DNA from 4 places in the Rhodoferax sp. GW821-FHT07F03 genome. Region 1 is predicted to be linked to each of the others. Evidence: predicted binding sites of a transcription regulator. Region 1 holds the regulator's gene; each other region holds the start of a gene.
What was found. Region 1 encodes FNR, which switches genes on or off when oxygen is low (the NO sensors DNR and NnrR bind a similar motif). Its sites were predicted from a motif close to TTGATNNNNATCAA; they were not measured.
Positions count from the first base shown of each region.

Region 1 (7,820 bases):
CCACAGGCTGCGGCAAAAGTCGGCCACACGCGGATCCATGTCGTGCACCACGGCCCACAAGGCCACGGCCATCAGGGCGCCACCTGCCGCGCGCATGCCCCACTCCTTGCGCTTTGGGCTGCGCCAGGCCTGCAGGCGCAGCCACAGCCAGGGGCCGGCTATAAGGGTGATGGCGCTGCCTGCGGCAAACAAGGCCATGCACAAAGCGCCATCCAGTGGCCCGCCGCTCAGGGCCGCCACCAGCAGGGCCGAATACAGCAGGCCGCAAGGCATGAAGGCCCAGGCCGCGCCCACGCCAAAGGCCCAGCCATATCCGCCGGAGCTCGCCCGCAGGCGCGCCCACAGCTTGCGGCCCATGCCGTCTACCCATACCGGCTGGCGTGCCAAAACCAGCAAAGTCCCGCCCCAGACCAGCACGGCCACATGGAACAGGGTCCACAGCGGCTGCAGCGCGGTTGACTGGCGAGCCAGCCAGGCCAGGTTGTCGGCCGCCCAGGCCGCCAGCGCACCGGCCAGGCTGTAGCCCACCAGGCGCCCGGCCTGCAGCTGCAGCATGCCCAGCCAGGGCCGCTGCGCGCCGGCCAGACGGCCCAGGCTGCCACAGGCTGCGCCGCACATGGCGGCGCAGTGCGGACCGCCGGCCAGGCCCATCAGCAGTGCGGTCCAGGCCAGGCCCGTTTGCATGTTCAAATGATTCTTGAGAAGCGGGCGCGATTGCGGTCAGCCTGCAGGTAGCGGTCAAACACCATGGCCACCGCGCGCACCAGGAACCAGCCGGTGGCCGTGACGCGGATACCGCTGTCTTCCAGCTGCACCAGGCCGGCCTCCACCAATGGCTGCAGAGCCGCCAGCTCGGCGGCGAAGGTCTTTTTGAAATCCACCAGAAATGCCAGCTCGATGGATTCGAACTGCACCTCGCCCTGGCACATCAGGCCCATGATGATGGCGCGGCGCACCAGGTCGTCACGGTTCAGCGCCAGGCCACGCACCACCGGTAGCTGGCCCTGGTCGATACGGTCGCAGTACTCCTCCAGGGTCTTGGCGTTCTGGCTGTAGGTGGCGCCTATGCGGCCTATGGCCGACACGCCCAGGCCGACCAGGTCACAGTCGGGCTGGGTGCTGTAGCCCTGAAAGTTGCGGTGCAGCCGGCCCTGGCGCTGGGCGATGGCCAGCGCGTCGTTGGGCAAGGCGAAGTGGTCCATGCCGATGTACACATAGCCGGCTTCCAAAAAGGTGTCGAAGGCCTGCGACAGCATGGACAGCTTGTCGGCCGCCGCCGGCAGCTCAGCGCCCAGAATGCGGCGTTGGGGCTTGAAGCGCTCGGGCAGATGGGCATAGGCGTACAGGGCAATGCGGTCGGGCCGCAGCTCTACCACCTGCTCCAGCGTGCGTGCAAAGGATGCCGGCGTCTGCCGCGGCAAGCCGTAGATCAGGTCCACATTGATGGACTCAAAGCCCAGCGTGCGGGCCACCTCCACCAGCTCGAACACTTGCTGCGCGGGCTGGATGCGGTGCACCGCTTTTTGCACGTCGGCATCAAAGTCCTGTACCCCAAAGCTGAGCCGGTTGAAGCCCAAGGTGGCCAAGGCCTGCAGGCGTTTGGCATCCACGGTGCGGGGGTCCACCTCGATGGAGTATTCGCCGCCGGGGGCCAACACGAAATGGCGCCGCAACATGGCCATCAGCTGGGCCAGCTCGTCGTCACTCAAAAAAGTAGGGCTGCCGCCGCCCAGGTGCAGTTGGCTGACATTGCGCCGCTCGCCCAGCTGGGCGGTGTGCAGAGCGGTTTCGCGCTCCAGATAGCGCAGATAGGCGGCTCCGCGCTCATGCCGCTTGGTGATGATCTTGTTGCAGGCGCAGTAGTAGCAAAGCGACTCGCAAAACGGTATGTGCACATATAGCGACAGGGGCAGGCTCAGTGCTGCCGCCCCCTGATTGCGTTGCTGCAGGGCCCGGCCATAGTCCTCACAGGTAAAGGCCTCGACAAACCTGTCGGCGGTAGGATAGGACGTGTACCGCGGCCCAGGCACATCAAAACGGCGTAACAATTCGGGCAAAACACGGGTCATGGCGGGCAGTCAGGTTGCATGACTGGAATGTGCCGCGAAGCCACGCTTGTTTCATTGACGTGGATCAAAACCGCAGCAGATGGCACCAGAGACAATGAGATACATCAAATAGCTCCATTGATCTCCATCAAGTTCATACTCTGCGCATGGTCCCCACCTCAATCAAAGTCGCTTGCTCCAACTGCAACCTGCGTGAGCTGTGCATGCCCTTGGGCCTGAACAAAGAAGAGCTAGAGCGCATTGACGACCTGGTAGCAGTGCGCCGAAAGGTACTGCGAGGCACGGCGTTGTTCCATAACGGCGAAACCTTCAAGGCGCTGTACGCCATCCGCACAGGCTTCTTCAAGACCACCGTCACCACCGAAGATGGCCGCGACCAGGTTACCGGCTTTCAAATGGCTGGCGAAATCATCGGCCTGGACGGCATCGTCAACGACCACCACACCTGCGATGCGGTGGCCCTGGAAGATGCCGAAGTGTGCGAAATGCCCTTCCACCGCATTGAAGAGCTCTCGCGCGAGGTCAACTCCCTGCAGCGCCATGTGCACAAGATCATGAGCCGCGAAATCGTGCGCGAGCACGGCGTGATGCTGCTACTGGGCAGCATGCGCGCCGAGGAACGCCTGGCGGCCTTTTTGCTGAACCTGGTGCAGCGTCTGCATGCGCGCGGGTTTTCGCAGTCCGAACTGATCTTGCGCATGACGCGCGAGGAAATCGGCAGCTACCTGGGCCTGAAACTGGAAACCGTGAGCCGCACCTTCTCCAAATTTGTGGAAGACGGCGTGGTCGAGGTCAAGCAGCGCCACATCCGCATCCTGGACACCGAAGCGCTCAAGCGCATCGTCAATCTTCAGCCCTGTCTCTAGGCACTGTCACCGGCTGGCCCACCAGCAGCGTCAGGCAACCCACCAGCACCGCCACCGCCCAGAACGCAAAGAACGCCAGGCTGTACACGCCCTGGCGTGACAAAGGCAGCGGCTGCCCCAGCCATTGCAGGCTGTAGGGATCGACCACCGCAAACACCAGCATCTCCAGTATGCATGCGCCCAGGAACGCGGGCCAGACCACACCTACCACCCTAAAGCTTTGCATAGTGCCCTCCGGCTACTTGGTACGCACCGAGCCGGGCGGCGACGCAGCATGGTTGCGCCCCTGCTCGGCCGGTGCCAGCGGACCCTGGGCGGCCAGGGTCTTATTGATCTCCAGCCCCTGGCGGTAGTAGTCCTGGGCCAACACCGGGTCCTGCTGGCGGATGGCGATCCAGCCCGATACCAAGGCCGCCACCACCACGGCCAGCGGGCCAGAAATCACCAGCCAGACATAGCCGTAGCGCCACCATGGCAGCGGCACCGGTGTAGCAGATACATGAGAGGGCATGGCAGTCTCCTGGAGTTATGGTCAGCGGGGAACAAAGAACGTGGACTTTTCCGATACCTTGGTGCTTCCATCAGCAGTCTGAATATCGAAGAATACCGGGTAAGAGCCCGGTTCGACAGAACCGTAAGGGATATGCAGGCGCACCGCCACCCAGCGCGAGGCTACCGGCTCCAGGTCCACCCATTCGTCCGAGGCTAGCACCAACCCGCCCAGCCCATGGGCTGTAAGGCGGTAGCGCTGCGGCACTTCACTGGCGTTCATGACCTGCAGGCGGTACACGTTTTCCAGCTGGCCACCGGACACAATGCGCGATAGCGCGGCACGGTCACGCACCACGTCCACCTTCAGCGGGGTACGCGTCAACAGGCTGCCCAGCAGCGCCAGCGTCAACACCAGCAGCACCGTGCCGTAGACCAGTACCCGAGGCCGCAGCACACGCCGTAGTATCTGCCGGCCCGACCAGCCCTGGGCCATGCCGTTCTGGGTGGCAAAGCGGATCAGGCCAGGGGCATAGCCCATCTTGTCCATCACGCCGTCGCACACATCCACGCAGGCGGCGCAGCCTATGCATTCGTACTGCAAGCCCTCGCGGATATCGATGCCGGTGGGACAGACCTGGACGCACAGCGTGCAGTCCACGCAAGAGCCCAGGCCCAGGGCCGCGGGGTCCGCCTTGCGCGAACGCGAGCCCCGGGGCTCGCCACGGGTGGTGTCGTAGCTGACGATCAGCGTGTCCTTGTCGAACATGGCGCTCTGGAAGCGCGCATAGGGGCACATGTATTTGCAGACCTGCTCGCGCATGAAGCCGGCGTTGCCATAGGTGGCAAAGCTGTAGAACAGACCCCAGAACACTTCCCACGAACCAAAGCTACCGCTCATGGACTCCTGCAGCAGCGCATAGGTGGGTGTGAAATACGAGACAAAGGTAAAACCGGTCCACAGGGACAGTAACAGCCAAGCGCCGTGCTTGGCCGACTTGCGGGCCAACTTGTTAGCCGACATGGGCGCGCCATCCAAGCGCATGCGGGCGGCGCGGTCGCCCTCGATATGGCGCTCTATCCACATGAAGATTTCGCTGTACACCGTCTGCGGGCAGGCAAAGCCACACCATAGGCGCCCTGCAACAGCGGTGAACAGAAACAGGGACAGCGCAGACACCACCAGCAGCCCGGTCAGGTAGATGAAATCCTGCGGGTACAACACCAGTGAAAAGATGTAGAAGCGGCGCGCCTCCAGGTCAAACAGTACCGCCTGGCGCTGGCCCCATTGCAGCCAGGGCAGGCCGTAGAACACCAGCTGCGTCAGCAACACCATGGCCCAGCGCCAGCGCGCAAACAGGCCCTGCACCGAACGTGGGTAGATCTTCTTGCTGGCCGCGTACAGCGACACCATCACCTCATCGGCATCTGCTCCGGGCACAGGCACGATGGGAATGGTCTTGCGGGGCGCGGCGGTGTTCACACCATGCTCCTACTTGCTGGCCACGGGCTTGTTGGACATGCCCCAGATGTAAGCCGTCAACACATGGATCTGGGCCTCGGTCAGCTTGCCTTGCTGGGCCGGCATCTGGTTGATCTTGCCCTTATTGACCATCTCCATGATGGCGGCCTCGCCCCAACCGTGCAGCCAGATGTCGTCCGACAGATTCGGGGCGCCCAGCGCCTGGTTGCCCTTGCCGCCCACCCCGTGGCAGGCCGCGCAGACACCAAACTTGGCCTTGCCCAGACCGGCGCGCACCGAGTCATGCGGGCTGCCCGACAGGCTCAGCACATAGTTGGCCACGTTCTTCACGTCGTCCGGCGTGCCCACTGCGGCGGCCATCGGGGGCATTTGGCCGATGCGGCCATGGGTGATGGTTTCCTTGATCTTGTCCGGCGTACCACCGTGCAGCCAGTCGGCATCGGTCAGGTTGGGGAAGCCTTTGCTGCCACGGGCGTCCGAGCCGTGGCACTGGGCGCAGTTGTTCATGAACAGGCGCTCGCCAATCGCCATGGCGGGCGCGCGACCCGCCAGTTGCTCGGGCGGCAGAGCCACAAAATCGGCATACAAGGGCTGCAGCGCCGCATCTGCGGTCTTCACTTCGTCGCTGTATTCGTTGGCCGAGGTCCAGCCCAGCTTGCCCGCAAAATCGCCCAGGCCGGGATAAAAGGCCAGGTAGCCGATCGAGAACACGATGGTCAAGATGAACAAGCCCACCCACCAGCGGGGCAAGGGGTTGTTCATCTCGCGCAGGTCGCCGTCCCACACGTGGCCGGTGGTGTTGTCACTCTGGAAGGCCACTTTTTTACGGGCCGTGATCCAAAGCAGCAGCAGGCAGGCAGCAATGCTGACGACCGAGATGGCCGCGATACATACCGACCAGAGATTGTTTGTGAAATCGCTCATACAAAATCCTCTTGGGAATCAGTCTTGCTGGAAAGGCAGTTGTGCTGCCTCGTCAAACTGGGCTTTGTTGCGGCTGGAAAAAGCCCAGACCAAAATGCCAACAAAAGTGATGAAGCTGACAACCGTGGCGGCGATGCGCAAGGTGGTGACGTCCATAGCGGGCTTTCTGTATCAAGGTGCGTTAACTGGGGTAACGGGCGTGGCGGACGCTGGAGCAGCGGGCGCCGTGGCAGCGGCCTGCGCGGCCAACTGATCAGACAGCGCACGGCCCAGCACCTGCAGGTAGGCGATCAGGGCTTCCTGTTCGGTCTTGTCTTTCACCTCGGCCGCTGCGCCGGCAATTTCGGCGTCGGTATAGGGCACGCCCACGGTGCGCAAGGCCTTCATGCGCGGCGCCACATCGGTCGGGTCCAGCAGGGCCTTTTCCAACCAGGGGTAGGCCGGCATGTTCGACTCGGGCACCACGTCGCGCGGGTTGTGCAGGTGGATGCGATGCCATTCGTCGCTGTACTTGCCGCCCACGCGGTGCAGGTCCGGGCCGGTGCGCTTGCTGCCCCACTGGAACGGGTGGTCGTAGACAAATTCACCCGCCACCGAGTAGTGGCCGTAGCGCAGTGTCTCGGCGCGGAACGGGCGGATCATCTGCGAATGGCAGCCGTAGCAGCCTTCGCGCAGGTAGATGTCGCGGCCCATCAGTTGCAAGGGTGTGTAGGGCTTCAGGCCGGTGACCGGCTCGGTGGTGGACTTCTGGAAGAACAGCGGCACGATCTCCACCATGCCGCCCACGGCGACCACCAGCAGGATCAGCACGATCATCAAGAAGTTATTGGTCTCGATCTTCTCGTGCGAGAAGAAGGGCACGGGTTTGTTGTTGTCAGACATGGGTTGTATTCCTCAGGCGTGGGCCACCGACGTGTTGGGGACCGGCACCAGTTGCGAGCGTCCGGAGATGGCGGTCATCCACACATTCCAGGCCATGACCAGCATGCCGCCCAGGTACAGAACGCCACCGGCCACACGCACCACATAGAACGGGAAGGTGGCCTTCACGCTTTCCACAAAGGTGTAGGTCAGGGTGCCGTCGGCATTGATGGCACGCCACATCAGGCCCTGCATCACACCGGCAATCCACATAGCGGCGATGTACAGCACCACGCCAATGGTGGCCATCCAGAAGTGCAGCTCGATGGCCGGCACGCTGTGCATCTTCTTGCCGCCAAACATACGCGGGATCAGGTAGTACAGAGAGCCCATGGACACAAAGCCGACCCAGCCCAGCGCACCGGAATGCACGTGGCCAATGGTCCAGTCGGTGTAGTGGCTCAAGGCGTTCACCGTCTTGATGGCCATCATCGGACCTTCAAACGTACTCATGCCGTAGAAGGACAGTGACACGATCAGGAAGCGCAGGATCGGGTCGTCGCGCAGCTTGTGCCAGGCGCCCGACAAGGTCATCACGCCGTTGATCATGCCGCCCCAGCTAGGCGCCAGCAGGATCAGCGAGAACACCATGCCCAGCGACTGGGTCCAGTCAGGCAAGGCCGTGTAGTGCAAATGGTGTGGGCCGGCCCACATATAGGTGAAGATCAGCGCCCAAAAGTGCACGATGGACAGGCGGTACGAGTACACCGGCCGCTCAGCCTGCTTGGGGATGAAGTAGTACATCATGCCCAGGAAGCCGGCCGTCAGGAAGAACCCCACGGCATTGTGGCCATACCACCACTGCACCATGGCGTCTTGCACACCGGCATAGGCCGAGTAGGACTTCATCCAGCCCGCAGGCACCTCGGCGCTGTTCACCACATGCAGCAAGGCCACGGCGATGATGAAGGCCCCGTAGAACCAGTTGGCCACGTAGATGTGGCGCACGCGGCGCCGACCCACGGTGCCGAAGAAAACAATGGCGTAAGCCACCCACACCAGGGTGATGAGGATGTCGATGGGCCATTCCAGCTCGGCGTATTCCTTGCCGGTGGTGTAGCCCAGGGG
Region 1 is NZ_JBWKQM010000010.1:164,389-172,208, reverse strand. It holds gene AC07R0_RS16890 (sulfite exporter TauE/SafE family protein) at 1-684, opposite strand, end outside; gene hemN (oxygen-independent coproporphyrinogen III oxidase) at 687-2,069, opposite strand; gene fnr (fumarate/nitrate reduction transcriptional regulator Fnr) at 2,216-2,935, shown strand; gene AC07R0_RS16875 (hypothetical protein) at 2,913-3,161, opposite strand; gene AC07R0_RS16870 (FixH family protein) at 3,174-3,446, opposite strand; gene ccoG (cytochrome c oxidase accessory protein CcoG) at 3,468-4,907, opposite strand; gene ccoP (cytochrome-c oxidase, cbb3-type subunit III) at 4,917-5,831, opposite strand; gene AC07R0_RS16855 (cbb3-type cytochrome oxidase subunit 3) at 5,850-5,987, opposite strand; gene ccoO (cytochrome-c oxidase, cbb3-type subunit II) at 6,003-6,713, opposite strand; gene ccoN (cytochrome-c oxidase, cbb3-type subunit I) at 6,726-7,820, opposite strand, start outside.

Region 2 (7,820 bases), on a different contig from region 1:
GCAGCTTCATGGCCGAGCGCCTGGCGCATACCGAGCGCGACTTCGGCAGCCGTCTGGAACATTGGCAGCGCGGCCTGGATTTGCGCGACGACCCGGTGGACCAATGGCTGGGCATAGGCCTGGGCCGCTTGCCCAGCCACTATGCGCACAACTACCCCGAGGGGGAATGGCCCGGGCACGTCACATTGCAGGCAGAACCGGGTGTGCAGCGGCCTTTCATGCGTTTGCACGGCCCGGACACCGACCCCGACCTGGACGCCTATTTTTCCCTGACCCAGCGGGTGCGGCTGGAGCCGACCGAATCGTACCGGGCCAAGCTGCGGGTGCGTGTGGATGCGCCGGTGGAGGTCTACCTGCAGCTGTGCGAGCGGCATTTGCTCTACCCAGGGCGTTGCCAGGACGCATTCCTGCAGTTGGCGCCCACCGAGTCACCTTGGCAGCAGATCGACCTGCCACTGCATGGCCCGCAATTCAAACGCATGCCCTGGTATGCGCCGCGGCTGGGCATGTTGTCGGTTTCGGTGTTTGGTGGCGGCACGCATGCTGACTTCCAGTCCATTGGCCTGGCCGGGCGCAACGGCAAGGAACTGCTGGCCAACGGCGACTTTGCCCAGGGCCTGGCACGCTGGTTTCCGGCTGAACGCATTTACTTTCTGCCCTGGCATATCGATAACCTGTACCTGGAGCTATTGATCGAGCGCGGGGCACTGGGCTTGGTGCTGTGGTTGCTGTTGGTGGGCTGGGCCCTGTGGCATTTGTTGCTGGGGCGGGCGCGGCAGCAGCCGCTGGCGCCTTATCTGGCAGCGTCCTTGATCGGTGTGTCGCTGGTGGGGCTGGTCAGCAGCGTGATGGACGTGCCGCGCGTGGCTTTTCTGCCCTACCTGCTGGCGTTTTTTGCACTGTGCATGGCCAGGAGTACCGACCCGCCCAAGGCTTGAAAAATTATTTTGCTATTGAAAACATAGCTGCTTGCGCAGATTCTACCTACGCCATATGTATATTTCTTTTGGTTTTACCTTGGGTGCCGCGGGGGGAATCGCTCTGGACTTGGGACGCCGCTGCAGTGTAGGAAAATAGGGGCTAATTTCACCACCTAGCCAAGCTACCCCTTATGAGTGCTTTTAACGAAGAAACTGTCCTGAGCGTGCACCACTGGACCGACCGCCTGTTCTCCTTCACCACTACCCGCGATCCCTCGCTGCGCTTCAGCAACGGCCACTTCACCATGATCGGGTTGCGCAAGGAAGACGGCAAGCCGCTGCTGCGTGCCTACAGCATCGCCAGCGCCAACTACGAAGAGCACCTGGAGTTTCTGAGCATCAAGGTGCCGGACGGCCCACTGACCTCGCGCCTGCAGAACATCAAGGTTGGTGACACCATCATCGTCGGCAAGAAACCCACTGGCACCCTGGTGACCGATTACCTGCTGCCCGGCAAGCACCTGTATCTGCTGTCCACCGGTACCGGCCTGGCGCCGTTCCTGAGCATCGTGCGCGACCCCGAAACCTATGAACGTTTCGACCAGGTGATCGTGGTGCACGGCGTGCGCCAGGTGGAAGAGCTGGCCTACCACGATATGCTGACCGAACATTTGCCTGCCCACGAATTCCTGGGCGAGATGGTGACCGACAAGCTGCGCTACTACCCCACAGTGACCCGCGAGTCCTACCGCAATATGGGCCGCATCACCGAGTTGCTGCAAAACGGCAAGTTGTTCAAAGACCTGGAGCTGCCAGAGTTCGACCCCGCCATCGACCGTGTGATGCTCTGCGGCAGCCCCGGCATGCTGGTAGACCTGAAGCACATGCTGGAAGAGCGTGGCTTTGTGGAGGGCAATACCTCGACGCCCGGCCATTTCGTGGTCGAACGCGCGTTCGCTGAAAAATAAGCCTCTGGCGTAGGTTCTACCTGCGCAAGCAGCTACGTTTTCAATAGCGTAGCTGCTTTTTTTACGGCGTTTCAGTCCTCAAAAATGCGCGTCTGCGGGGCTTCTCCGGCGCGCACCCAGCCCCGGTACATGCCGGCGCTGATGAAGGGCAGGGCAATGTTGCCCTGGCGGTCCACTGCGATCACGCCGCCTTCTCCCCCCAACTGACCTACTTGTGCCAGCGCTGCCTGGCTGGCCTCGCTGAGCGTGGCACCGGCATAGGCCATGCGCGCGTGGATGTCGTGGCCCACGCAGGCGCGGATAAAGTATTCGCCTGAGCCGGTGGCGCAAACGGCGCAGCTTTGGTCATTGGCGTAAATGCCAGCGCCCACCAGGGGCGAATCGCCAATGCGGCCTGGGTGCTTGTTGGTCATGCCGCCGGTGGATACGGCGCTGGCCAGGTGGCCCGCACTGTCCAGCGCCACGGCGCCCACGGTGCCGAACTTGCGGGTTTCGTCCAGCGGTGCTGTAGGTGTGTGGTCCATCTGCATGCGCTGGCCGCCGTCCTGGGCCTGCAGGCGTTGCAATTGCTCCAGGCGGTGGGCGGTATGGAAGTACTCTGGCGGCATGGCCTCAAAGCCGTGTTCGCGGGCGAAGGCTTCGGCACCGTCGCCGCTGAGCAGCACAAAGCGCGAATCCATCACCGCCCGCGCCAGCTGCACCGGGTTGCGCGGCGTGCGTACCGTGGCCACGGCGCCAGCAGCCAGGTTGCGCCCATCCATCACGGCGGCGTCCATTTCATGTTCGGCGGTGGAGGTATAGACCGAGCCGCGCCCGGCGTTGAACAGGGGTTCGTCTTCCAGCGCGGTGACGGCTGCCACCACGGCATCCAGCGCGCTGCCGCCTTGGGCCAGGATGGCCTCGCCGGCCGCCAGCGCGGCATGCAGGCCGGCATGGTAAGGCGCTTCGTCGGTAGCGCCGCGGGCCATGGTGCCGGCGCCGCCGTGGACTGCCAGGGTGTAGCGGGGTGTGGTCAAACGCATCTCCTCAATGTCGGTAGGGTAGAAACTGTATCCCATGGTGGCTGGCAAAATGCCCCGATGAACCCGCCCCGTGTACGCATACAGACCCAGGACTTCGACCCCAGCAGCGAAATCGCCGCCTTGCGCCAGCACGACCGGCGCGTGGGTGCGGTGTGCAGCTTTGTCGGCGTAGTGCGCGACTTCCACCCGGACAGCGCTGGCGAGGTGCTGAGCCTGGAGCTGGAGCACTACCCCGGCATGACCGAGCGTGCTATCGAGGCCATGGTGGACCAGGCCCTGGCCCGCTTCAACATCTACGCCGCCCAGGTGATCCATCGCGTGGGACTTTTGCAGCCGTTGGACCAGATCGTCTGGGTGGCCGTCAGTTCGGCCCACCGGGGTGAGGCCTTCCAGGCCTGCGAGTTCCTGATGGACTATCTGAAAACCCAGGCACCGTTCTGGAAGAAGGAACAAACCCCCAGCGGCGCGCGCTGGGTGGATGCGCGGGTCAGCGACGACGCAGCACTGGCCCGCTGGGGCATACAGGCGCAGAACGCCTGAGCGGTTAGAGCGGACTCAGCGCGGGGAAACCTTGTTCCAGCGCAATCAACCGGTCCACCAGGGCGCTGGATGCCGGCGTCATCGGCGCGCGCAGCTCGGCTTGCATCTGGCCGTGGCGGGCCAGCCAGCCCTTGATGGGGCCGGGGTTGGGCTCGGCGAACTGACCGCTGATCCAGGGCAACAGCGGCTGCCACAGCGCGCGGGCCTGCGCCAGATCACCTGCTGCAATGGCTTGCATGACTTGTACAAAACGCTGCGTATGCCCATGGGCGCTGGCGGCAATGGCGCCCGCTCCGCCCTGGGCCAGGGTGCTGAAGATTTGCGCGTCTTCACCGGCCAGCACCTGCAGCGCACCGCTGGCGATCAGGGCCGCCGTCTTGGCTGCATCGCCGCCGCAGTCCTTGACGGCCTGGATGCGCGGGTGCTGGGCCAGCTGCAGCAGGGTGGTCAGCTCCAGCGTGGCGCCGGTGCGGTAGGGAATGTCGTAGATGATTACCGGCACTTCGGATGCCTCGGCCAAGGCTGTGAACCACTGCAGCAGCCCGGCTTGCGAGGGGCGGATATAGCAAGGTGCGGCCAGCAGCAGGCCGGCAACACCCTGTCGGCTGGTGGCGGCCACGCTGCCCCGCATCTTGGGCAGGTGGTAGCCCGATAGGCCCATCACTACGGGCAGGCCTTGGGCTGCCTCCAGTACCGTGTCCAGTACAGCTTGTTGTTCATCGGCATCCAGGGCCGCTGCCTCACCGGTAGAGCCGCAGGCGACGAAGCCTGCAATGCCGCTGCCTCGCAGGTTTTTCACCAGCCGGGCCAGCGCAGGGTGGTCTACCGCCCCGTGGTGGAACGGGGTGACCAGGGGAATCCATAAACCAGAAAAATCGCCAGAGAAATCGTTCGAAGCGCTCACACTGCATCCTTTGTTGATAACAGACCGATGGGGTAACCATCGTCAAAGGAGCGCGGGCCGAAGGGGGAGGGGAGGTATCGGTTCCATCGCTCATCTGAGGACGGAACCGCAGCTCCGGTCAGATGAGCTGGGGTTTTTTAGCGGCACCGGCAGACACGCCGCCACGGCTGCAGGGCAGCGGTGTGGAACGGAGTGGTGCGCGGGTAGGCATGCCGTTATTGTATTCAGTTCAGGTACTTGGGCCGCTCTTCCGGGTCCGGCATGTCGCTCGCCTGGGCCTGTGCGCTGCCGGCCAGCTCATGGCCCTGGCCCCAGGCGGACAGGTGCAGCGCGCGTTCCAGCAATTGCACCAGGCCGTGCACCAGCGGCGGCGCCAGCTCGACCTGGAAGCCACGTGGATTGTCCTGCTCGGGCAGCTGCTCGTTGAAGGCGATTTTCAGCGGGCCATTCGCTTCGGGGGTGATGCGTACTTCGGTGACCAGCAAGGGCTCGGTGCCCAGTGGCCAGCTGGTGGGCAGGGCGGCATCCTGGTACGGGGTGGCGAAGTCGGTCTCTTGCAGCACGGCTTCGCGCCGGAAGTCGGCCAGAATCTTTTTGCTGACCTCGTCACGCTGCATGCTGCCCAGGTCCTCCTGGCGGGCTGCGTGCTCGACCACCGCGCGGTTCAATGTAGGCCAGAGCACCAGGGTCAGGCGGCGCGTCAGCCACAGGCGCATTTCTGTGCCTTCGCGGGTATTGACGCGCACCAGTATCCGGTCCTGCGCTTCCAGGTAGCGGACCGAGAGCTGGTGGATGTTCATGGCGCGAATTTTAAATCGCAGGCCGCGGGCCTTGGTTTTACAGTGATGCTATTTTTTTGATAGCTGCTGGCGCAGATAACTACTGCGCCAGAGCTTGATTTTTATCAAATACCGGCGAGGTTGCGGCAGCGCGGAGCAGCCGTTTGGTCTTGAAATCGGCCATATTCTCCTCACGTAGCTCGGTATTGGAGATCACGATGCGACAAGACAAACTCACCACCAAATTCCAGGAAGCCCTGGGCGACGCACAAAGCCTGGCGCTGGGTGCCGACCACGGCTATATCGAACCGGCCCATGTGCTGGCCGCCATGCTGCGCCAGGACGACGGCCCGCAGGCGCTGCTGCAGCGTGCGGGCGTGAATGTGCCCAACCTGCTGGCCGCCGCCGAGGGTGCGTTGAAGAAGCTGCCCACGGTGCACGGGCAAGACCAGGTGCAACCCAGCCGCGATTTCATCAGCCTGCTGCAGGGCGCTGAGAAGGAAGCCATCAAACGCGGCGACCAGTTCGTATCCAGCGAATTGTTCCTGCTGGCGCTGACCGACAGCAAGTCCGACTTTGGCCTGCTGGTGCGCGCCAACGGCCTGACCCGCAAATCGCTGGAAGCCGCGGTGGACGCGGTGCGTGGCGGCGACAAGGTAGACAGCGCCGACGCCGAAGGCCAGCGTGAATCCTTGAAGAAATACTGCCTGGACCTGACCGAGCGCGCCCGCATGGGCAAGCTGGACCCGGTAATTGGCCGCGACGACGAAATCCGCCGTGCCATCCAGGTACTGCAGCGCCGTACCAAGAACAACCCGGTGCTGATCGGCGAACCCGGCGTGGGCAAGACGGCCATCGTCGAAGGCCTGGCCCAGCGCATCGTGGCCGGCGAGGTACCCGAGTCGCTCAAAGGCAAGCGCGTGCTGTCGCTCGACATGGCGGCCCTGCTGGCCGGAGCCAAGTTCCGCGGTGAATTCGAAGAACGGCTGAAGTCCGTGCTGAAAGAGCTGGCCAAGGACGAAGGCCAGACCATCGTTTTCATCGACGAGCTGCACACCATGGTCGGCGCCGGCAAGGCCGAGGGCGCGATGGACGCCGGCAATATGCTCAAGCCCGCGCTGGCGCGTGGCGAGCTGCACTGCGTGGGTGCAACCACCCTGGACGAGTACCGCAAATACATCGAAAAAGACGCGGCCTTGGAACGCCGTTTCCAGAAAATCCTGGTCGGCGAACCGACGGTGGAAGCCACCATCGCCATCCTGCGCGGCCTGCAAGAAAAGTACGAAGTGCACCATGGCGTGGACATCACCGACCCGGCCATTGTGGCCGCGGCCGAGTTGAGCCACCGCTACATCACCGACCGCTTCTTGCCCGATAAGGCCATCGATTTGATCGACGAGGCTGCGGCCAAGATCAAGATCGAAATGGATTCCAAGCCCGAGGTCATGGACAAGCTGGACCGCCGGCTGATCCAGCTGCAGATCGAGCGCGAAGCCGTGCGCCGCGAGAAGGACGACTCGTCGATCAAGCGCTTTAGCCTGATCGAGGAAGAGATCGTCAAGCTGCAAAAGGAAATCGCCGATTACGATGAAATCTGGCAGTCGGAAAAAGCCCAGGCCCAGGGCAGCGCGCATGTGCGCGAAGCCATCGACAAGCTGAAGTTCCAGATCGAAGAGCTGACCCGCAAGGGCGATTTCAACAAGGTGGCCGAGCTGCAATACGGCAAGCTACCCGAGCTGGAAAAGCAACTCAAGGAAGCGCAGGACAAGGAGTCCAGCAAGGGCGTGACCAGCGCGCCGCGCCTGCTGCGTACCCAGGTCGGCGCCGAGGAAATTGCCGAAGTGGTGGCGCGCGCCACCGGTATTCCGGTCAGCAAATTGATGCAAGGTGAGCGCGACAAGCTGTTGCAGATGGAGGTCAAGCTGCACGACCGCGTGGTCGGCCAGGACGAGGCCATCACCGCCGTGGCGAATGCCATCCGCCGCTCGCGCGCCGGCCTGTCTGACCCGAACCGGCCTACCGGCTCCTTCCTGTTCCTCGGCCCCACGGGCGTGGGCAAGACTGAGCTGTGCAAGGCGCTGGCCGGCTTCATGTTCGACTCCGAAGACCACCTGGTGCGCATCGACATGAGCGAGTTCATGGAGAAGCATTCCGTCGCCCGGCTGATCGGTGCGCCGCCCGGCTACGTGGGCTACGAGGAGGGCGGCTATCTGACCGAAGCCGTGCGCCGCAAGCCCTACAGCGTGCTGCTGCTGGATGAAGTGGAAAAAGCCCACCCCGACGTGTTCAACGTGCTGCTACAGGTGCTGGACGATGGCCGCCTGACGGATGGACAGGGCCGTACCGTGGACTTCAAGAACACGGTGATCGTGATGACCAGCAATATCGGCTCGCCCATCATCCAGAACATGGTGGGTCAGGATTACGAGGACATCAAGGACGCGGTGCAGGACGAGCTGAAGAACTACTTCCGCCCCGAATTCCTGAACCGTATCGACGAGACCGTGGTGTTCCATGCGCTGGACGCGAAGAATATCGAAGCCATTGCCGCGATCCAGATCAAGGTGTTGCAGGCCCGGCTGGCGAAGATGGACCTGGAACTGCAGGTTTCGCCTGCGGCGCTGGCCGAGCTGGCCAAGGTCGGCTTCGACCCGGTGTTTGGCGCCCGACCGCTGAAGCGTGCGATC
Region 2 is NZ_JBWKQM010000023.1:22,502-30,321, forward strand. It holds gene AC07R0_RS25175 (O-antigen ligase family protein) at 1-938, shown strand, start outside; gene AC07R0_RS25180 (ferredoxin--NADP reductase) at 1,112-1,888, shown strand; gene AC07R0_RS25185 (isoaspartyl peptidase/L-asparaginase family protein) at 1,960-2,910, opposite strand; gene AC07R0_RS25190 (molybdenum cofactor biosynthesis protein MoaE) at 2,968-3,450, shown strand; gene dapA (4-hydroxy-tetrahydrodipicolinate synthase) at 3,455-4,354, opposite strand; gene AC07R0_RS25200 (hypothetical protein) at 4,579-5,154, opposite strand; gene clpB (ATP-dependent chaperone ClpB) at 5,352-7,820, shown strand, end outside.
Region 2: a site for FNR is predicted at 5,249-5,262, ahead of clpB (ATP-dependent chaperone ClpB). Genes of this name have one in related genera too.

Region 3 (7,820 bases), on a different contig from region 1:
GAACAGATTCCAGTAGTCCGTGTTCGACGACTCGCCCGTGGCGGGCGGCGTAATCAGCTGCAGGGTGCGTCCTGGAATATTCACCTCGACCCGCGCGCCCGATGTAGCGATGGGGCCGTCGGAATAGCCCGAGTAGTTGCGTACGCTGTACTTGTAGGTACCCACCATCAGCTTGGTGATGGTCACAACCTCGGGGCCGTAGCTGGAGGTGTCGTCCACGTCCAGGTTAGCAAAGGGAGCTTCTATCAAGGCGCCCTTGTCCGAATAGTACACATGGTCACCCGCTGGGGTGATCAGGTGCGAATCCAGGTCGTTGGGCAAAGCGCCCCAGGTCAGCTTCATGGTGATGCCGGCGCCGGTTTGGCCGAGTGAAAGGCAGGCGGGCAAGGTGATGTCGTTCGCACTGGCCGTGTTCTGCACGGTATTGGTCAAAAATCCGCCGGACACGCCCACGATGGTGGCAATGCTGTTGCTGCGGATAGGCAGGCTGAAGTTACCGCTGGCATCGGTGTAGACCGAGCTGGTGCCGGAGTAGTCGATCCCGTCGCTGGCGACCAACGCATTCGCCACCACGGCACCCGCCGCATTCTTCATGCAGCCATGGACGATGATGGTGTTGTAGGTCTGGTCGGCGTTCCAGGTAGTGAAGTGGCTGACCGTGCCTTCGTAGTAGGCCGATGCGCCAGAACCCACCAGAGTCGCCGTGCCTTCCTGCACCCACAAGCCGGTGCTGGTGTTGAAGTAAAACAGCGGGATGGTCGAGGGCACGGATGCATTGCGCGAAGCCAGGGGGATGCGGATGGTGGCGGTCTGGCCGCTGCGCAGATTCAGCGCGGCACCCGTGCTGTCGGTCAGCACCACATTGAGCGCGCCAAAGCTTTCAATCGGCACATTGCCGCTGCCCGTGGAGGTCAGGAAGTCGCCGGGCATCAGGGTCGTATCCACAGCCGGGTTGATGGGCGTGATGCTGACCGTGATATTGCCCGTGGGAAGACTGCCATCGGCACGCTGCACGCTATTTGCGGACAAGGTGACCTGCGCGGTGCTGCTGGGCACCGTGACCGTGCCACCAGCCGTAACCGGAACCGTGCCGCTGGCACCGACCTTGACCAAACGGGCCTGCACATCGGTACGGGCATCGGCCACCACATTGGCAATGCGCACGCCTTCGGCGTAGTCGCTGGAGGCAAAGACTACCGTCACGCGGCTGCTCGCCGTAAGACCGGTGAGGCTGAAAGTACCGTCGGCCGCCGTGGTGGTAGACAGGCTTCCCACGCGCACCGTCACGCCCCCAACGCCCAGTCCGGTCGCATCGTCCAGCACTTTGCCTGCGACGCCGGTTGTCGAAACCGGAGTGCTGGAGGTGGAACCAGAACCACCGTCGCCACCGCAGGCCACCAGGAAGACCGAAGCCACCAGGCCTATGGCTAAGCCACGCCAATAAGTTTTTGAGAACCGCATAGGACACCCTTCATACATGGGAAATGACAGAACCTGTAGGCCTCAAGGCATGGATGCCTGGCTCCACAAGTCCGCGCCAGCCCCCGGTCGAATGCGTCCAAGGGCTATGGTTACGCACCTCACATGCGCCGCGCAAAGATGCGTCGCGGTGCTGAATTGGGGTGCGTTGCGAATTTAGAGTGCCAGCCCTCGGTTTACATACTGGACACAAAGAGTTACCGCAGTGCAGCAACTGTTTTTCCTTTATATTGGTGACGTTGGCCAATCGTCTCCGCCTCTTTGGACGTCGGATGCGCGAGGAAGCAACGCAGCGGGGGTACCACGCTAGCGTTGTGCTTCCATCACGCGACAACGACAAAAAAGGAGACATTCCTATGGCAGGTAACACAGCGCTGACACTGGCGCTCATATGTGGATTCATTGCGGTGGCCTACGGTTTCTGGGCCCGCAGCTGGATCCTTTCGCAAGACGCCGGCAACCCGCGCATGCAAGAAATTGCCGCCGCCATCCAGACCGGCGCAGCCGCCTATCTGGCCCGGCAGTACCGCACCATCGCCATCGTCGGCGTGGTGCTGGCCATCCTCATCGGCATCTTTCTCGACCCCATCTCGGCCATCGGTTTCGTGGTGGGCGCAGCCCTGTCCGGCGCCTGCGGTTTCATCGGCATGAATGTCTCGGTACGCGCCAATGTGCGCACCGCGCAGGCGGCCACCAAGGGCATAGGCCCGGCGCTCACCGTGGCGTTCCGCGGCGGTGCCATCACCGGCATGCTGGTGGTGGGACTGGGTCTGCTAGGCGTGACGGGTTTCTACTGGTTTCTGGTGCCGGACGGCGCCCCCACCGCAGCCCGGTTGAACCCGCTGATCGGCTTTGCCTTCGGCTCGTCGCTGATCTCCATCTTCGCCCGCCTCGGCGGCGGCATCTTCACCAAGGGGGCCGACGTAGGCGCGGATCTGGTCGGCAAGGTCGAAGCCGGCATCCCGGAAGACGACCCACGCAACCCGGCGGTGATCGCCGACAACGTGGGCGACAACGTGGGCGACTGTGCGGGCATGGCTGCCGACCTGTTCGAGACCTATGCGGTCACGCTGATCGCCACCATGGTGCTGGGCGCCTTGCTGGCCACCGGCGGCGGCGCCAGCACCGTGGTGTATCCGCTGGCGCTAGGTGCGGTGTCCATCGTGGCATCCATCATCGGCTGCTTCTTCGTGGTGGCATCGCCTGGCATGAAGAACGTGATGCCAGCGCTGTACAAGGGCCTGGCGGTGGCCGGCGTGCTGTCGCTGATCGCCTTCTATTTCGTCACCCAAGCCCTGGTGCCCGACAACGCGCTGGGCGGCACGGGCGCAGCCATGAAGCTGTATGGCGCCTGCGCCGTCGGCCTGGTGCTGACCGCCGCGCTGGTGTGGATCACCGAGTACTACACCGGCACGCAGTACGCGCCGGTGCAGCACATCGCCCAGGCATCGACCACCGGCCACGGCACCAACATCATTGCAGGCCTGGGCGTGTCCATGCGCTCCACCGCCTGGCCGGTGATCTTTGTCTGCATCGCCATCTGGACCGCCTTCCACCTGGCCGGCCTGTACGGCATTGCGATTGCCGCCACATCCATGCTGAGCATGGCCGGCATCGTGGTGGCCCTGGACGCCTACGGCCCGATCACCGACAACGCCGGCGGCATTGCCGAAATGGCCGAGATGCCCAAGAGCGTACGCGATGTGACCGACCCGCTGGACGCCGTGGGCAACACCACCAAGGCCGTCACCAAGGGCTATGCCATCGGCTCGGCCGGGTTGGCCGCACTGGTGCTGTTTGCCGACTACACGCACAAGCTCGATGCCTATGGCAGCAAGATCACCTTCGACCTGAGCAATCCGATGGTCATCATCGGCCTGTTCATCGGCGGCCTGATCCCCTACCTGTTCGGGGCGATGGCGATGGAGGCCGTGGGCCGCGCCGCCGGCAGCGTGGTGGTCGAAGTGCGCCGCCAGTTCCGCGAGATCAAGGGCATCATGGAAGGCACGGCCAAGCCCGAATACGGCAAGGCGGTCGACATGCTGACCACCGCGGCGATCAAGGAAATGATGATCCCCTCATTGCTGCCGGTAGTAGTGCCAATCCTGGTCGGCCTGCTGCTGGGGCCTGCGGCCCTAGGTGGCCTGCTGATGGGCACCATCGTCACCGGCCTGTTCGTGGCTATCAGCATGTGCACCGGCGGCGGCGCCTGGGACAACGCCAAGAAATACATCGAAGACGGCCACCACGGCGGCAAGGGCTCGGAAACCCACAAGGCCGCCGTCACCGGCGACACCGTGGGCGACCCCTACAAGGACACGGCCGGCCCGGCGGTGAACCCGCTGATCAAGATCATCAACATCGTGGCCCTGCTGATCGTGCCGCTGGTGATGCAGATCCACGGCGGCAAATAAGGCGCCACCATGTAAAAAGCCGCAGCGCCCGCCATGGGCACTGCGGCTTTTTTGCGTCTAACGAGAAGCTCAGGGCAGCGCGACAACTTCCACGCGGCGTGCTTCGGCGTTGCTGCCAGAGCCGGTCAGCGCTTCAGGCTTGACCAGTTCGATCTTGTCCTGGGCCACACCCAGACCTACCAACAGCTCACGCACGGCAAAGGCGCGCAACTTGGCCAGCTCTTCGTTCTTGACCTGGTCGCCGGTGGCGTCATGGAAGCCGCTGATGCGCAGGCTCTTGCCCTCGCCCGCCAGCTTGACCACCTCGGCCAGCGCCACATCGGCGCCCTGGGCCACGTCGGCCTTGGCGGTAGCGAAGTAGAACTTGACCACACCGTTTTCCACCTTCACGCTGGCACCTTCCACGTCCAGCACCTCTTGCACTGCGGGCGCAGTCTTGGGCTTGGCACTGTGGGTCTTGTAGATGCCCATGCCAATCGCAAAGGCCACGGCAGCAGCCACAACGGCAAACAGAATTACGAATGCAGCGCTCTGGCTATCGTCTTTGTCCGAAGAAAACATGGTGAAAGCTCTCCAAAAAATGTGGCGCGATTGTAGAGGGCTGGCGTGACGCAAGCCGGCTCTCCTAGCTTGGTGGCGCCTGCCGGACGGAGCCCTCTGTGCCGGGGGAAAGGGCATGCTGGGCCTGTATCAATTGCCGTAGCTCGCGCACTTCGCTGTGCAGCGCTGCGATTTCCCGCAGCAGATCGCGCTCAATCTGGCGCTCCTCGGTCTCCACGAACATGGCGGCCACCGAAGCGGTCACCAGGGACAAAATCGCCAGCCCCAGCAGTACCACGATCACCGCGAAAAACCGGGACGCATGGGTGCTCGGCACCATATCGCCGTAGCCCACCGTGGCGGCCGTGGTAAAGGCCAGCCACAGGCCGTCGCCAAAGGTATGCACGCGCGGCTCCAGCAGCCAAAAGCCCGCCCCGCCCAGGCCCATGATGAGCAAGCCCAAGGCCAGCGAATACCACAACCCGCGTCGGGTGATGAAGAAATGGCGCGCTCGTACACGTCGCATAGCGCTACATTGGAAGCGCTGCACCGGACAGGCGGCTTGATCCAGATCAAGAACTGAGATGTCCACAAACCTATATGGGAAATATGCCCCTTGCGCTCGTTCCACCTGCGCTATAAGCTACTAAATTTATAGCATCACCACTATTACTGCAGATCCCAGCAGACAGCCCGGGCAGCGCTGCTGACATCTGGCAGCCCAGCCAGGCACTGGCACAATCGGAAACTCCATGAACACGACCTTTGTACCCCTTGCCAGGACCCGGCTTGCGCTCCGCGCTGGCAGGCCGCCCATGGCAAGGACGCGCTTGGTGCCGCCCTCGGCCGCTGAGCCCCACTTTGCCCAGCCGATTTAAATGCCACGCCGTGTCATTCCCCTGCGAGACCAGCGCCAGCTCGCGCCGAGCAGCCTCGCCCCCACAGCCGGGCCGCTGGCCGACCAACTGGGGCGCCCGCTGCACGACCTGCGCATCAGCGTGACCGACCGCTGCAACTTCCGATGCAGCTACTGCATGCCCAAGGAAGTGTTCGACAAGGACTACCCCTATCTGCCGCACAGCGCGCTGCTGAGCTTCGAGGAAATCACCCGCCTGGCGCAAATCTTCGTGGCCCAGGGCGTGCGCAAGATCCGGCTGACCGGCGGCGAACCCCTGCTGCGCAAGAACATCGAGGTGCTGGTCGCCCAACTGGCCGCATTGCGCACGCCCGATGGCCAGCCGCTGGACCTGACCCTGACCACCAATGGCGCCCTGCTGGCACGCAAGGCCCAGGCTTTGAAAGATGCCGGGCTGCAACGCCTGACCGTCAGCCTGGACGGCCTGGACGACACGGTGTTCCGCCGCATGAACGATGTGGACTTTCCGGTGCGCACCGTGCTGGACGGGCTGGAAGCCGCGCACAAAGCCGGCCTGGGAGCAGGCGGCGGGTTGAAGATCAATATGGTGGTGCAGCGCGGCACCAACGAGCATGAAATCCTGCCCATGGCCCGCTACTTCAAGGGCAGCGGCATGGTGCTGCGCTTTATCGAATACATGGACGTGGGCGCCACCAACGGTTGGCGCATGGACCAGGTCGTGCCCTCGGCCGAAGTCATACAAACGCTGCAAACCGAGTGGCCGCTGCGGGCGCTGGCGCCCAGTGCGCCCGGCGAAACCGCGCAGCGCTGGGCCTACGCCGATGGCAGCGGCGAGGTGGGCGTCATCAGCAGCGTGACCCAGGCCTTCTGCCGGGACTGCAACCGCGCCCGCCTGTCCACCGACGGCCGCGTCTACCTATGCCTGTTCGCCAGCCAGGGCCATGACCTGCGCGACCTGCTGCGCAGCGGCGCCAACGATACCCAGCTCGGCAACGCCCTGCGCGGCATCTGGCAAGGCCGCAGTGACCGCTATTCCGAGCTGCGCTCGGGCCTGGCAGCCGACACCGGCCCGGCGGCGCGGCGGGTGGAAATGAGTTACATCGGTGGCTGAGTTGGCGTTGCAAGACGTCACCGGACTGGTGCTCGCCGGCGGCCAGGGTGCGCGCATGGGCGGCCTGGACAAGGGCCTGCAGGCCTTCAAAGGCAAGACGCTGGCCCAACACGCGCTGACCCGACTACGACCGCAGGTGGGCAGCCTGATGCTCAGCGCCAACCGCCATCTGGCCGACTATGCGGCCTTTGGTATCCCGGTGTGGACCGATGCCGAGTCCGAGTTGGAAGACGACTATGCTGGCCCGCTGGCCGGCATGCTGGCCGGCCTGGCCCACTGCCCCACGGCCTACCTGGCCTGCGTGCCTTGCGATGCCCCGCTCTTCCCCGCCGACCTGGTGGCCCGCCTGGGCGCTGCATTGCTGGCGGACCAGGCCGATATGGCCGTGGCTGCATCCAGAGACCCCAGTGGCAGCCTGCGCAGCCAGCCGGTGTTCTGCCTGATGCGCAGCGACATGCACGCCAGCCTGGCGCAGTATCTGCAGCAAGGCGGTCGCAAAGTGGCCGTCTGGCTGGCCCAGCACCGTACGGCCACAGTGGCATTCGACGACGCCCAGGCTTTCTCCAATGCGAACACCTTGGCCGAGCTACGCGGCCTGGAACGATGAAGACTACCGACGCCATTGCGGCCACCATCCCCGGCTACAACCCGCTGAACCTGCCGGTGCCGGCGGCCCAGGCCTTTCTGTCAGCCCTGGCCACACCGGTGACTGAGACAGAAACCGTGGACATCCTGCAGGCGCTGGGCCGGGTACTGGCGGCGGACGTGGTGTCCCCCGTCAGCGTACCGCCGCACGACAACTCGGCCATGGACGGCTATGCCTTCGACGGCGCACAGCTGCAGGGCGGCCAGACCCTGTCACTGCAGGTGGTCGGCCAGGTGCTCGCAGGCCATACCTGGTCCACCCCCATCGCCGCAGGCCAGTGCCTGAAGATCATGACCGGTGCGCCCATGCCGCCGGGTCTGGACAGCGTGGTGCCGCATGAACGCGTGCAGCTGCAGGCTGGCTGCATCCATTTCGACCCCAGCCAGCTGCGGCGGGGTGCCAACCGCCGCCTGGCCGGTGAAGACGTGCAGCAAGGCCAGGCCGCCATGCACCAGGGCGACCGCCTGGCCCCTGCGGCCCTGGGCCTGCTGGCCAGCCTGGGCCTGGCTCAGGTCAGGGTGTACCGCCGGCTGCGGGTGGCTTACTTCTCCACCGGCGATGAAATCCTCAGCCCGGGCGAGGCGCCTCGGGCCGGCGCCGTATTCGACAGCAACCGCTACACCCTGTTTGGCCTGCTGACCCGGCTGGGCGTGGAGATACTGGACCTGGGCGTGGTGCGCGACGACCCAGCCCAGCTGCAAACCACCTTGGCCCAGGCAGCCCGGCAGGCCGATGCGATTCTCACCAGCGGCG
Region 3 is NZ_JBWKQM010000015.1:120,264-128,083, reverse strand. It holds gene AC07R0_RS21985 (YfaP family protein) at 1-1,461, opposite strand, end outside; gene AC07R0_RS21980 (sodium-translocating pyrophosphatase) at 1,836-3,893, shown strand; gene AC07R0_RS21975 (OmpA family protein) at 3,963-4,454, opposite strand; gene AC07R0_RS21970 (potassium channel family protein) at 4,519-4,959, opposite strand; gene moaA (GTP 3',8-cyclase MoaA) at 5,312-6,421, shown strand; gene mobA (molybdenum cofactor guanylyltransferase MobA) at 6,414-7,028, shown strand; gene moeA (molybdopterin molybdotransferase MoeA) at 7,025-7,820, shown strand, end outside.
Region 3: a site for FNR is predicted at 4,996-5,009, ahead of AC07R0_RS21970 (potassium channel family protein). Genes of this name have one in related genera too.

Region 4 (7,820 bases), on a different contig from region 1:
GCCATCACCAAGGCCCTGGCCCATCCCCAACGTCCGTTGGCGGCCATCGTGGCGGGCTCCAAGGTGTCGACCAAGCTGACCATTCTGAAGAGCCTGTCTGAAAAGGTCGACCAGTTGATCGTGGGTGGCGGTATCGCCAACACCTTCATGCTGGCCTCCGGCCTGAAGATCGGCAAGTCGTTGGCCGAACCCGATCTGGTGGACCAGGCCAAGGCCGTGATCGAGTCCATGAAGGCCCGTGGCGCCGCTGTGCCGATCCCGGTCGATGTGGTGACGGCCAAGGCCTTCTCCGCTGACGCCGTGGCTACGGTGAAAGCCGCGACCGATGTGGCAGATGACGACCTGATTCTGGACATTGGCCCCCAAACCGCTGCCGCCCTGGCGACCCAGCTGAAGGCTGCGGGCACCATCGTCTGGAACGGTCCGGTGGGCGTGTTCGAGTTCGACGCATTTGCCCATGGCACCGAAACCATCGCCCGTGCGATCGCTGAAAGTGCTGCGTTTTCTATAGCAGGCGGTGGAGATACCCTGGCCGCTATCGCCAAATACGGCATTGAAAAGCAGGTGGGGTACATCTCCACCGGCGGTGGCGCTTTCCTGGAAATCCTGGAAGGCAAAACCTTGCCGGCCTTCGAAATCCTGCAAAAACGCGCAGCCTGATCTGCGCATACGCCAACCGCCCCGGTATTTTTGAATACCGGGGTGGAGTTTCACAATGCGGACATATGGCGGTGTTCTACTCGCTCGCAATACACTGAAACTTGACTTCCCGCGCTGAGGGATTGCTAGACATGTTTGAGCTTTTTCATCCGCAGGCGCGTGGCGGCAATGTGTTCGCGAAAAAACCCAATCGCTGGGACCTGGCGCTGCTGCCACTGGTGCTGGCCATTCTGCTGGCGCTGGCGTTTGGTGCATCGCAGATGGCGCGCCCTTTTGCGATGGGCGAAGCGCTGGAAATCTCGCTGGACCCGGCCTATCTGCCTTATTACCTGCTGCGCACGATCCTGCGCATGTTCATTGCGTTGGGCTTTTCGCTGCTGTTCAGCTTTGTCTTCGCCGCGATAGCCGCCAAGTACCGTACGGCCGAGAAGGCCATGATCCCTATCCTGGACATTCTGCAGTCGGTGCCGATTCTGGGCTTTCAGGCGATTGCGATTGCGCCTTTTATCGCGCTCTTCCCGGGCAGCCTGCTGGGTGTGGAATGTGCGGCGATTTTCGCCATCTTCACCTCGCAGGCCTGGAATATGGCGTTCAGCCTGTACCAGTCGATCCGCACCGTGCCCGAAGAACTCAAGGAGGCGGCGCGGGTATTCCGGCTGTCGGGCTGGCAGCGTTTCTGGCGTCTGGAGTTGCCGTTTGCCATGCCGGGGCTGTTGTGGAACATGATGATGTCCATGTCCGGGGGGTGGTTCTTTCTGGTGGCGGCCGAAGCGATTTCGGTGGCCAACCAGGATATCAAGCTGCCCGGTATAGGCTCTTATATTGCGGTGGCCATTGAGGCAGAAAACGGCTGGGCCATTGCCTGGGCGATTGGGGCGATGCTGGCGGGCATTCTGTTGTACGACCAGCTGTTCTTTCGGCCTTTATTGGCCTGGGCCGACAAGTTCCGCTTTGAAGAATCTCAAGGCGACACCGCGCAGCAATCCTGGCTGCTGGACTGGATGCGCCGCAGCCGCTGGATGAGCGCGCTGAGCGCCGCAGGCTGGAGCTTGCTGCGCCGTGCGCTGGGCTGGTTCAGTGTCCGCCATGATGGCACGGCGGTTGATGCGCGGCCTCGGGTCCAGAACCCGCTGTGGCCGCGTATTTGGGATGGCGTGTTGCTGCTGGTTGCCTTGCTGGCGGTGTACCGTCTGGTGGTGTTTGTGCACAGCGATGTGGGTTGGGGCGAGGCCGGCCATGTGGTGGTCTTGGGCTGCATTACCTTGTTGCGGGTCATGCTGCTGATCGCTTTGGCTTCCGTCGTCTGGGTGCCGGTCGCCGTGTGGATCGGTCTGCGGCCCCAGTATTCGCAGCGGGTGCAGGCGGTGGCGCAGTTTTTGGCGGCATTTCCGGTGAACCTGATGTTTCCGCTGGTGGTGTTCGTACTGGTGACGCTGCGCTTGAATCCGAATATCTGGCTCAGCCCCTTGATGGTGTTTGGCACCCAGTGGTACATCCTGTTCAACGTGGTGGCCGGCGCGGCAACCATTCCCAACGAGCTGCGGTTGGCGGCAGACAACCTGGGCGTCAAGGGCTGGCTGAAGTGGAAGCGTATCTACCTGCCCGCCGTGTTCCCCAGCTACCTTACGGGTGCCATTACCGCCAGTGGCGGCTCTTGGAACGCCAGCATCGTGGCCGAGTACGTCACCTGGGGCAAGACCACGCTGGTAGCCGATGGCCTGGGCAGCTATATCAAGCAAATGACCGATGCCGGCGACTTCCACCGCATTGCGCTGGGTATTGGTGTGATGTGTATTTTTGTGATGTTTTTAAACCGTTTCTTCTGGCGCAAGCTGTACTTGCTGGCCGAAGACCGCAGCCGCTGAGGAGCCAAGATGGGCAAGAACCTACTCATTGAACTGGGCGGTGTCGCCAAGTCATTCCAGGCTGCCGACGGCACGGCCCGAACGGTACTGGACAGGGTGGATTTCCAGCTGGCCGAGGGCGAAATTGTCGCCTTGCTCGGCAAATCCGGCTCGGGAAAATCGACTCTGCTGCGCATCATGGCCGGCCTGATTCCGGCCGACCACGGCCAGGTCAGCTACCGCCAGAAGCCCATTTATGGCCCGGTGGCGGGCATCGCCATGGTTTTCCAGTCGTTTGCGCTGTTTCCCTGGCTGACGGTGCAGCAGAACGTGGAGCTGGGCCTGGAGGCCCAGGGCGTGGTGCCCGACGAACGTGCAAAGCGTGCCGATGCGGTGCTGGAAATGATCGGTCTGGCCGGCTTTGGTGGCGCCTTGCCGCGCGAGTTGTCGGGCGGCATGAAGCAGCGTGTGGGGATTGCGCGCGCGCTGGTGACCAACCCCGACATACTGTTGATGGACGAAGCCTTTTCTGCCCTGGATGTATTGACCGGCGAGACCCTGCGCAACGACATGCTGGAGTTGTGGGACGGCGACAAGATCCCGACCAAGGGCATTTTGATTGTTTCGCACAATATCGAAGAGGCTGTGATGATGGCCGACCGCGTCATCATCCTGTCCAGCGACCCGGGCCGTATCCGTGTCGAGGTGAAGATTGATTTGCCGCGCCCGCGCGATGTGGACGGGGTCGAAGTCCGAGCCTTGATCGACGAGGTTTATGGCCTGATGACCATGCGTCCGGCACAAGAAGTGGCGCCTGGCATGCCGACCACCTTGCATCTGGGCTATCGCTTGCCGGAAACTGACATTACCCGCATCGAAGGGGTGCTGGACTTGCTGGCCGATACACCGTTTGACGGCCATGCTGATTTGCCGCAATTGGCCGAGGAGTCCGAGCTGGCCGACGAAGAGCTGTTCCCCACTTACGAGGCCTTGGGCATGCTGGGTTTGGCCCATGTGGACAAGGGCGACATCATGCTGACCGCGCTGGGGCGCAACTATGTGGAGGCGGATCAGGCCCAAAAGCAGGAAATTTTCGGCCAGCAGTTGCTGACCCACGTGCCTCTGGCGGCGCATATCCGACGCAGCCTGGAAGATGAGCCTTCTGGAAGCTTGACCGAAAAGCGCTTTCTGGATCTGCTGGAGGAGTTCATGGAGGCCGACAAGGCCAAGCGCGTGCTGGAGGTGGCCATCGAATGGGGGCGTTATGGCGAGGTCTACAGCTATGACTACCACACGGGTCGATTGACCTTGCCAGAGCAGTCCGAGGATTGAGCTGCGGCGCGGCAGGCTTTTCTGTCAAGAAAAAAGCGCCCTGATAGGCGCTTTTTCATGGGGGCTTAGAAGCGCCAGCCCAGGCCGACACCGTACAGAACCGGATCAATTTTGAAGGTGCCTAGCTTGGCGCCGCCGGCACTCACATCGGTGCGGATGTAGACCTTTTTCACGTCAAAATTCAAATACATATTTTTGGTCAGCGGGATGTCCACACCCGCTTGCAGCGCGGGGCCAAAGCTGTTGCGATCCACATCGACGCCGGCTGGAAGATTGACTGCGCTAATGCGGGTGTAGTTGAGGCCCGCACCCACATAAGGTTTGAAGCCTGCGGTGTTGAAGTGGTACTGCAGCGTCAGTGTGGGCGGCAGGTGCTTGAAGCTGCCAATCGCGGTGTTGCCGGCACTCAGGGTTTGCTTTTGTGGAACAGTCAGCACCAGCTCGGCGGCGATCTGGGGCGTGAAGAAGTAGCTGATGTCTACTTCGGGCAGCCATTTGTCATTGATGCTCAGCGAGAGCGGTGTGCTGTCGCCATTGCTGCTTTGAAGGTACACGGCACGTGCACGTACCAGCCAAGGTCCCTCGGTTGCGGATTGGGCGAAAGCCGAGGCCGAAACCATGGCACACAGGGCGGCAGCAAGCAGGGTCTTTTTCATGATTTTCTTTCGATCACGGTAGCGGGGATATTCCCAGCCCTGATTACAAAAGAGGTTATCGCTGGCCACTTTGCGCCCGGTCAAAGTGGCTGCGGGCCCTGCTTGCGCTATATCAAATGTGGGCCCATTCAGGTCGGGGCGTGGCGTGGGGTGCTGGTGGAGTTGCCGGCAAAATCGGTCCAGCAATTGCGCGTCAGGTCATATAGCTTGCAGCTGCGAGCGGTTTGAAAGTACCAGCGCCAGGAGAACGCCTGGACGATGATGCGTCCCGGCAGCAGTTCTTCCAGCGTTCTCTGGGCTTCTTTCAAACGGTACAGCGGAATACTCATGTCCACGTGGTGGGCCGTGTGCTCCATGATGTGGTGCATCAGTGCGCCAATTTGGAACGAGAAGGTGAGGTGCACCGTGGTCGATACGAAAGGCTGTGCCTTGGCCCAGGTGGCGCGGTCGCCATGCCAAGACACCTTGGTGTGGGTGTGGTGCACATAAACCACAAAGCCGATCATGGAGAACCAGAACAGCAGTGGTACGACAAAGCCGGTAGCAATGAGTAGGGCCAGTGATTGCTGCGTCACCAGTGCGGCCGTGGCAATGGCTGCCAGCCACAGCAGTCCAAAGCTGGAAATCAGCACGCAATCCCAGGTGAAGATGGTGCGCTGCGTGCCCATGCTGGACTTGCTAGGAAAGAACATGCGGCGCCACCATATCTCCACGATGTAGTAGAGGCCCGGTGCCCAGCCACTGCGGTAGATGCGCTGCATAAAGCGCTGCCGGGGCGACAAGGCCTGGTATTCCTCGGGTGTCAGCGGCGCCCAGACGAAGTCCACGCCCTTGAGGTTGGTGAAGCCGTGGTGCACCACGTTGTGGCCTACATCCCACAAGCTATAGGCCGTCAGCGACGGCAGGAAGGCAATGCGCCCCAGCCATTTGTTCAGGCGGCGGTGGGGCGTCAGGCTTTGATGGCAGCCATCGTGGCCGATGATGAACAGACGCCCAATCACGAAACCCGCTGCCAGACCGCACAGCAGCTTCAGCCATGGCGATGCCAGCAGAACGGTGGCACTGAGTGCCGCCGCGAGCAAGGCGTAGTCCAACGCGAGCAGGAACAAGGCCCTCAGGGTTGTACGCTGGGAGAGTGGAATCAGCCAGGAGCGTATGACTTTGCGGTGTGGCAGTGGCTCGCCCGGAGGGAGCGGACTCGGAAGGAGGGGCGTACTGTGGATGGAAGAGGTCATAGGGAAAACACGGGTCAGGAATCTACACGCGGCACGTAGTGGCGGCGGCACACGCAAAAGTTGCGTGCCATGATGCTAACCGCGCGGGGTGAAATGCCTCTGACCAGGATCAATACTGTGTGCAATAGAGTTGATGCGCCCAATTTGAGCGAGCCGAATGGCAATAGCTTAGTGCCCGCTGACGGGGGCTCAGGCTGTAACCTTTTGGTAACTTGTTTCATGTAAAAATCGAAACTAAATTACATATCCGGAGACTTATCCCATGCCCCGCCTTGCTACCAAAATCGTTGCCACCTTGGGCCCAGCCTCGAACAGCCCGGAAATCCTGGAGCAACTGATCCGTGCAGGCGTAAACGTTGTGCGGCTGAATTTCAGCCATGGCAAGGCACAAGACCATATTGATCGCGCCATGATGGTGCGTGAGGCCGCCAAGCGCGCGGGCGTCGAAGTGGCCATCATGGCCGACCTGCAAGGTCCAAAGATCCGCGTTGCCAAGTTCGCCGAAGGCAAGGTGATGCTGGAGCCCGGTCAGAAATTCGTGCTGGACGCTGCGCGCGCCGAGCCCGGTGACATCAATGGCGTAGGCCTGGACTACAAAGAGTTGCCACGCGAGGTGAAGTCTGGCGACGTACTGCTGCTGAACGACGGTCTGATCGTCATGACCGTGGAGTTTGTGCGCGGTGAAGCCGTGCACACGGTGGTGAACCTCGGCGGTGAGCTGTCCAACAACAAGGGCATCAACAAAAAAGGCGGCGGACTGACCGCGCCGGCGCTGACTTCCAAGGACATGGAAGACATCAAGACCGCGATGTCTTTCCAGGCCGATTACGTGGCCGTCAGCTTCCCCAAGAACGCGACCGACATGGAAATGGCGCGCCAGTTGTGCAATGTGGCTGCTGCCGAATACCGCCACAAACCCGGCATGATTGCCAAGATTGAGCGAGCTGAAGCCATTCCGCTGCTGCAATCGATTCTGGATGCCAGCGACGGCATCATGGTGGCGCGCGGCGACTTGGCTGTGGAAGTGGGCAATGCCGCCGTGCCAGCGCTGCAAAAACGCATGATCCGTATGGCACGTGCCAGCGACAAGGTGGTGATTACCGCCACCCAGATGATGGAAAGCATGATCACCAACCCCGTGCCCACCCGTGCCGAGGTCAGCGATGTGGCCAATGCGGTGCTGGACGGCACCGATGCGGTGATGCTCAGCGCGGAAACCGCGGCCGGCAAATTTCCGCTGGAAACCGTGCTGGAGATGGCCAATATCTGCCACGAAGCCGAAAAGGCCGAATATGGCGAGCTGGAAGCCGACTTCAAGGGCAAGATTTTTGAACGCATCGACCAGTCCATCGCCATGGGCGCATTGTTCACCGCGCAGCATCTGGGTGCCAAGGCGATTGTTGCCATGACCGATAGCGGCTCTACCGCCTTGTGGATGAGCCGCCACAGTATCCACGTGCCTATCTATGCCCTGACGCCGCGCTTGGCCACCCAGCGCAAGATGTGCCTGTACCGCAATGTGCTGCCTTTGCTGATGGACGCCAGCAGCGACCGTGACACGGCGTTGGGCCAGGCTGAACGCCATTTGACGCAGCGCGGCATCGTACAGCGCGGCGACATTTACGCCATTACTTGCGGCGAACCCATGGGTGCTCCTGGCGGCACCAATATGCTGAAGATCTGCCAGGTCGGCTAAACCTCTCCCGCCCTGCCGCCGGGTTTTTAACCCGGTCCAACGCCCGCTTCATGCGGGCGTTTGTGTTTCCAGACACCAGCAGGTTTAGTTCGGCTGTAAAACTGTTGTTTCAAAATGAAAAAATCGGGTGTTTGCCAGGGTTGGCCCGTGTTTTGCGAATCCTTTGGCGCAGGGGCAAGGCTAAAATTAACAGAGTTACCAAGCGGTTACGGAGAAATTGGTATCCGTACCAGCCTCGATTGGCCGCCTTGTCCTGATTCTTAACTCTCTGGAAGCACCCTATGGCACTCGTCTCTATGCGTGAATTGTTGGACCATGCCGCCGAAAACGGCTATGGCATCCCGGCTTTCAATGTCAACAATCTGGAGCAAGTCCAGGCCGTGATGTCGGCTGCGGA
Region 4 is NZ_JBWKQM010000007.1:225,298-233,117, reverse strand. It holds gene AC07R0_RS12700 (phosphoglycerate kinase) at 1-660, shown strand, start outside; gene AC07R0_RS12695 (ABC transporter permease) at 792-2,525, shown strand; gene AC07R0_RS12690 (ABC transporter ATP-binding protein) at 2,535-3,836, shown strand; gene AC07R0_RS12685 (OmpW/AlkL family protein) at 3,902-4,492, opposite strand; gene AC07R0_RS12680 (fatty acid desaturase) at 4,621-5,727, opposite strand; gene pyk (pyruvate kinase) at 5,990-7,423, shown strand; gene fba (class II fructose-bisphosphate aldolase) at 7,705-7,820, shown strand, end outside.
Region 4: a site for FNR is predicted at 5,827-5,840, ahead of AC07R0_RS12680 (fatty acid desaturase). Genes of this name have one in related genera too.